2 regions of the Mesorhizobium sp. WSM4844 genome follow, and region 2 is predicted to be linked to the other one. Evidence: riboswitches for the same ligand, from Rfam matches in the RefSeq annotation. Region 2 holds a riboswitch; the other holds the start of a gene.
The links. Region 2 has a riboswitch for cobalamin ahead of AC0L2A_RS03535 (DUF1636 family protein). Riboswitches for the same ligand answer to the same signal wherever they lie in the genome.
Positions count from the first base shown of each region.

Region 1 (3,393 bases), 110 kb from region 2:
CCAGACGACCCGGTCGCCGAAAGCGGCAAAGGCGTCCTTCTCGCCGGTATGCCATTTGCCCTTGATGAACTGGACGACGCCGACACGCCTGCCGTAGCCGAGCATCCTCAGCGCCAGCCCGAAGGCGGCAGTGGTCTTGCCCTTGCCGGGCCCGGTGTTGACGATCAGCAGTCCCTTCTCGACCGTCTTGGCCGCGACCTCGGCGTCCTGCACCGCCTTGCGCTTGGCCATCTTGGCGCGGTGGCGTTCCTCGTCCCTGTCGTCGATCTCGGTCATATCACTTCACCTTGAGCGGCAGTCCCGCCACCATCAGCAGCACCGTGCCGGCGACGGCGGCGACCTGCTGGTTGAGCCGGCCGGCGGCATCGCGAAACCGGCGGGCAAGCGCGTTGTCGGGCACGATGCCCTGCCCGACCTCGTTGGAAACCACGAACCACGGCCCGCGCGGCCGCGACAGCACATCCGCAAGCCCTCGGCATTCGGCCTCAATGTCGCGTTCGGCCAGCATGTGGTTGGACAGCCACAGCGTCAGGCAGTCGATCAGGACGGGCCGCCCGTCAGGCAGCGCCTCGATCGCGCCGACGAGATCGAGCGGCGCATCGACGGTCGTCCAACCGTCGCCGCGCCGTGCTCGGTGTAGCGCGACGCGTTCGCGCATCTCGTCGTCATAGGCTTGCGCCGTGGCGATATAGGTCCACGGCGCCGGACAGTCCGTCACCAGGCTTTCGGCATGCGCGCTCTTGCCCGAGCGTGCACCGCCGACGACCAGGGTCAGCTTGCTGCCTGGAGCAGCGCGATCAGGCAAGGCTGTCGCGCAGGCCGGTTGCGGCGCCGGTCAAGCGGCCGCGCACCAAGCCGACGACAGCGCCGAGCACCAGCCAGAACACCAGATTGGTCAGCGTCACCGCCACCACGAACTGGTGGTGCAGGCCTTCCGGGATCGGCGATTCGAAACTGTCGGGCTGCGGCGCGCCGACGATATGCGGCGCCACGATCAACGCCACCGCAATCACCGCCAGCGGCAATGACTTGCGAAAGGCGAGCAGGCCGAGACCGGCCGCGGTCGCCACCACCGTCGCCGTCCACCAGATCTGGCGCTGGGCGAGATCGGCCGCCGGCATCGCCGGCAGTTCGGGCGGCAGGCCAAGGTTCGGGGCCAGCGTGAACACGGCAAAGCTGGCAAGGCCCCAGAACAGGCCCTGTCGCCAATTGCCGATGCCGCCGGCGAATTCCGAAGCGGCGACCAGGATCAGCGCAAAACCGATGCCGGTGACGACGTTGGCAACGACGTTGAAGGCGAAGCGCTCGAAGCCATCGGCCGGAGCCCAGCCTTCCTCTTCCGCGGTGGCTGCTTCAGCCGGCACGGCGCTGCTCATGGCATTACTGCCTGCTGCGGCCGGCGACAAACCATGGTCATGCGTGTGACCACCGCCGGCCTGTTCGTAGACTTCCGCCTTGAGGATGAGTGGCACCGTGGCGTAGGCCTGCATGCAGGCGAGAACGACGCCGGCCACTAGCCCTGCGATCGCCGCGATGAACACGACGTTGCGAAACAGTGTCATGGTGTCAGCCCCTCGTCAGTGGCAGGGAAAGCCCATCGAATGGCGATAGTCGTGGGCGGCATTGTGGACCGCATCGATATGCGAGAAGCCGACAAAACCCATGACGAAAACGCCGAGAAATGCAGCAAGCGCCAACTGCACGAAGCGCGACTGCGAGGAGACGGAAGCGCCGAGCGAGACGGAAGCGGTATTCATGTCTTGTCCTTTCGCCCTCCACCCGAGGGCATAGAAGTCAGTTCTCCTGTCGCCGGCAGGTCTCCTGGCTCGCGGATCAGCGCCCTTCCCCACCTTCCCGAAGAAGCTCTTCCCGAAGAAAATCTTCAGTGGCATATGGAGAGGACTACCGCACACAGTTGCGGGGGCAGCCACGGCATCGGGCGAATTTTGCCCCTACCGCATTCCCTCTTGGTTCCAAAACGGAACCGACGACGGCTGCGACTATAGGCAGAATCGCCGCGCCCGGCAAACCAAATTCCGCCAGCTAGCAGCGCGAATGCGCCGTCTCTCGTGGGCTCTTCCTTCTCCCATTGTGGGAGAAGGTGGCCTCGCGAAGCGAGGTCGGATGAGGGGTGTTCCAGCTTGGCACCAACAGCGCTCCGGCCAGCACCCCTCTTCCGTCTTGGCGCTGCGCGCCAATCCACCTTCTCCCACAAGGGGAGAAGGAAGAAGGGCGGCGCCTGTCTTCTTTTGTCCGGGGCAACCATGATAGTCGTCTTGCAGCACTGAATCAGAATTGCGAGACCATGACCATTCCTACGCCGGCCGTTCAGGACCGATCCAGGCGCATCATCGCCATCGACGTCGCCCGCGGCTTCGCTTTGCTTGCCATGGCGAGCTACCATTTCACCTGGGATCTCGAATTCTTCGGCTACACCGATCCCGGCCTGACTGCCTTTGGCTGGTGGAAATTCTACGCGCGCTGCATCGCTTCGACCTTCCTGTTCCTGGTCGGCGTCAGCCTGTTCCTCGCCCATGGCAAGCAAATCCGCTGGAACGGCTTCTGGAAACGCTTCGCCATGGTCGGCGGGGCGGCGCTCGCCATATCGGCCGCCACCAGGCTTGCCACACCCGACAGTTTCATCTTCTTCGGCATCCTGCACGAGATCGCGCTCGCCAGCCTGCTCGGCCTGGCGTTTCTGCGGCTGCCGGCGCTGCTGACGCTGGTTGTCGCAGCTTTCGTCATCACCGCGCCGCTCTACCTCAGGTCCGAGATCTTCGATCATCCGGCCCTGTGGTGGGTCGGCCTGTCGGCAACCAACCCGCGCTCCAACGATTATGTCCCGCTGTTTCCATGGTTCGGCGCTGTGCTTGCCGGCATCGCAGCGGCAAAGCTTGCCTTCGCCTCCGGCATGCTGACGCGGCTGGCGGGCCTGACGCCCGGCCGCTGGACTAATCCGCTGGTCTTTATCGGCCGGCACAGCCTCGCCTTCTATCTGATCCACCAGCCGGTGCTGATCGGCTCGGTCTGGCTGATTTCGCAAGTCATGCCGGCAACGGTCGAAACCAGGCAGGTCACCTTCCTGAAAGAGTGCCAGGCATCGTGCGAGCAATCGCGCGACACGGAGTTCTGCAGCAGCTATTGTGTCTGCATGCTCGATACGCTCGAGGGCGAGGCCACGCTTGATCGGCTCTACCGAAACGACCAGGCTGCGGAATGGAAGGCGCATCTCGACGAGCTCGCCGGCGCCTGCACTGCCAAGGCCGACGGCACTTTGATGGAGGGAGGAGCACAATGACCGACCATCAGCAGAAACCGGGCCAACAGAAACCGGGACAGCAAAAACCGGGGTTTATACCGTGGCCGCCGCTGATCTATGTCGCGGCCATCGCC
Region 1 is NZ_JBVVQB010000003.1:111,409-114,801, reverse strand. It holds gene cobO (cob(I)yrinic acid a,c-diamide adenosyltransferase) at 1-276, opposite strand, end outside; gene cobU (bifunctional adenosylcobinamide kinase/adenosylcobinamide-phosphate guanylyltransferase) at 278-775, opposite strand; gene AC0L2A_RS04250 (CbtA family protein) at 798-1,562, opposite strand; gene AC0L2A_RS04245 (CbtB domain-containing protein) at 1,578-1,757, opposite strand; cobalamin riboswitch at 1,795-2,004, opposite strand; gene AC0L2A_RS04240 (heparan-alpha-glucosaminide N-acetyltransferase) at 2,306-3,298, shown strand; gene AC0L2A_RS04235 (methyltransferase family protein) at 3,295-3,393, shown strand, end outside.
Region 1: it holds a riboswitch for cobalamin, as region 2 does, so the genes downstream of both, AC0L2A_RS04245 (CbtB domain-containing protein) here and AC0L2A_RS03535 (DUF1636 family protein) in region 2, are expected to answer to the same signal.

Region 2 (3,393 bases):
CGGTTCAGTCCTTTCAGGCCGATGACGACGAGGCGCGAGCGGCGGTCGTCGTCGGCAGTCCAGGCGCGGTCGTAATAGTGGTTGACTCGCGGCCCGACTGCCTGCAGCAACAGCCGCATCGGCTTGCCGCCGACCTCGACGAAGCCTTTTACGCGCAGCACGTTTTCTTCCTCCGCCGCCGTGGCGACACGCAAAGCCAGCTCGTCGGGATTGGCGATCGACGGAATATCGATGACGAACGAGTCGAAATCGTCATGCTCGTGATCGAGCTCGTCGTCGTGGTGGGTCTTGCGGTTCTCGATGTCGTCCTCGACGGCAAGGCCGAGGCCGAGCAGCACGGAGGGATCGACCTTGCCCTGCGAGGTCGGCACGATCTTCACCGCGCGGGCGGCGTGCTTGCCGATGACGGCATTGGCGCGGGCCGAGCCGGCGGCGTCCATCAGGTCGCTCTTCGACAATATGATCAGGTCGGCGCAGGCGAGCTGGTCCTCGAACACCTCCTCGACCGGATCGTCGTGGTCGAGCGTCTCGTCCTGCGCGCGCTGCGCCTTCAGGGCGTCCATGTCGTTGGCAACGCGGCCTTCGGCCAGCGCCGGTCCGTCGACCACGGCAATGACGCCGTCGACCGTCACCCGGCTCTTCACCGTCGGCCACTGGAAGGCCTGGACCAGCGGCTTGGGCAGCGCCAGCCCGGAGGTTTCGATCAGGATATGGTCGACCCTGGGCGTCAGCGACAGGATCTGGTCGAGCGCCGGGACGAAATCGTCGGCGACGGTGCAGCAGATGCAGCCATTGGCCAGTTCGACGATGTTTTCCTCAGGGCAGGTGTCGATGCCGCATCCCTTAAGAATCTCGCCATCGATGCCGATGTCGCCGAACTCGTTGACGATGATGGCCAGCCGCTTGCCGCCGGCGTTTTCGAGCAGATGGCGGATCAGCGTCGTCTTGCCGGCGCCGAGGAAGCCGGTGACGACGGTGCAGGGCACGCGGGAGACGGAAGTGGTCATATCTGGTCCTTCAAAAGGTCGAGGGGTGGGATGCGGGCAACGAGGCCGCGCTTCAGACAATCGGGGCGGCCGCGCCATGGGATGAGGCCGTCGGTCGAGGTGGCGAAGAGTTTTGCGCCGGTGATGAGATCGGCGCCGCTGGTCGCGGTCAGGTCGCCGAAGACATAGCTCCAGCAGCCGTCGCGCAGGATAGCGGCGCTGAGGCGGCGCTTGCAGTTGCCGAGGCATTCGACGCTGCGGATACGGATATTTTCGCCAGAGGCGGCGCGGCGCGTGTCTTCGGCCAACAATTCGCCGGCGCGAGGATGGCCGTCGGAGCCGGTCTCGTCACGGCAGGAGGCGCAGACGATCACGGTGACGTCGGCCAGAGCATCATCATCGCCGGACAATACGCCCGCTGTCTCAGCCGAAAAACTGCTGTCGCGTTCCAAATCAGGCTCCTTGCCCGGAAAACCCGCCAGGCGATCGGATTTTTATGTCCTAGACGGCAGGTCTCCTGGCTCGCGGGTCATCGCCTTGGTGCCGCCTTCCCGGGATTTTCCCAGTGGTTATCGGCCTTGGCTCGTCGCTTACAGTTGCGGGGACAGCCGCGGATTTGAAATCGAGATTTCGCACCGCATTCCCTCTTGGCTCCTCCCTTTGCCGAGAGGAGACCGTCTGAACCGGATTTAGGCTTGTGGAGGCAGTCGTGTCAACGCACGTCTACGACGCGGCAATGTCGGCGAGAGCCGAACCCAAATCACCCGCGGGCGTCACCTCGATGCGCTCAAGCCCGAGCCAACTCTGCATCAGCTGCAATTCCTCAAAAAGCTCGGCGGCGGTTTGCGGCGGCGCGCCGGGCTCGGCATAGGCGGCATGGACGCGCAGCACGCCGGCGGGGCGGTCGGCCTTAAGGTCGATGCGCGCCACGATCTTTTCGCCGAGCAGGAACGGCAGCACATAATAGCCGTACTGGCGCTTTTCGGCAGGGGTGTAGATCTCGATGCGATAGCGGAAGTCGAACAGCCGTTCCGTGCGCGTCCGTTCGAAGACAACCGGGTCGAACGGAGCGAGCAAGGCGCGCGCCTCGATCTTGCGCGGAAAACGGGCATCCCTGTGAAGATAGGCTGGCTTGCTCCAGCCTTCGACGGTCACCGGCAAGAGGTCGCCGGCGTCGACCAGTTCCTCGATGCGGCCTTTGATGTCAGCGGGAGAGAGACGAAAATAGTCGCGCAGGTCGCCTGCTGTCGCGACGCCGTGGGCGCGGGCGGAGATGCGCAGCAATTCGCGGTGCGCATCCTCAGGCGAGGGCACCGGCAGGGCAAGTATTTCCGGCGGCAGCACGCGCTGCGGCAGATCATAAAGCCGCTCGAAGCCACGACGTGACGCCGTGGTGATGCGGCCGGCCCAGAACAGCCATTCGAAAGCGTGCTTGGCGTCGCTCCAGCCCCACCAGCCGCCAGAGCCTTTCTGGCCTTCCAGGGCGGAAGCGGCGATCGGGCCGCGTTCGACGACCTCGCGAAAGATGTCTTCAATGTAGGCGGTGCGCTCGCGGCCCCACTTGGCCAGCCCGTTATACATTTCCTCGCCACGTTCGGCCCGTTCCATGCGCCAGCGCATCAGCGGATAGGTTTCGACCGGCAGAAAGGAGGCTTCGTGCGCCCAATATTCGAAGACTTTGCGCTTGCGCGTCACGGCGGCGTTGTCGAGCAGGGCGAGCGGGTAGGGGCCAAGCCGCGAATAGAGCGGCATATAATGGGCACGCACCACCGCGCTGACGGAATCGATCTGCAGCAGACCGGTCCGGCCAAGCACACGGGCCAGATGGCGGCGATCGGGCGTGCCGTTAGGGCGAGGATCGGCAAACCCCTGTGCGGCAAGCGCGATGCGCCGGGCCATGGCGAGCGAGATTTTTTCCTTCATGCAGACGGCACTCTGTCGGCGTTCGACCAAAGGTGGGAGAGATGATTCCACACCATGCTAGCAGGGTTCCGGCGGCATCTATGTCAGGAGAGAAAAGTGGAGTAAAAAGCGAAGGAAATCAAACAGGAGCGGATTGGACCAGTTTATCCGCATATGCCGTCGAGCACCGTGTTTTGAACAAGGTTTGACTTGCTTCGCCGAAAGCCCTGCGCTAACCCTCGCCGCGTTGCAGCATAGAGCCCCCTAAAACGGTTCAGTGGTTAAACTGTCACGCTTCCGCAAGTGGGTCCGGTGCTGTAATCAGAGTGGATTGGCCGCCAACGGAAAGCTGCAGCATGAACGCATTGTTGAGTTCGTACCTGCCCATCGTCCTGTTCATCGGCGTGGCGCTGGTCGTCGGCCTGGCGCTGCTTGCCGCACCCTTTCTGGTGGCCTACCGCAATCCCGATCCGGAAAAGCTTTCCGCCTATGAATGCGGCTTCAA
Region 2 is NZ_JBVVQB010000003.1:690-4,082, forward strand. It holds gene cobW (cobalamin biosynthesis protein CobW) at 1-1,007, opposite strand, end outside; gene AC0L2A_RS03535 (DUF1636 family protein) at 1,004-1,438, opposite strand; cobalamin riboswitch at 1,477-1,680, opposite strand; gene AC0L2A_RS03540 (winged helix-turn-helix domain-containing protein) at 1,710-2,909, opposite strand; gene AC0L2A_RS03545 (NADH-quinone oxidoreductase subunit A) at 3,245-3,393, shown strand, end outside.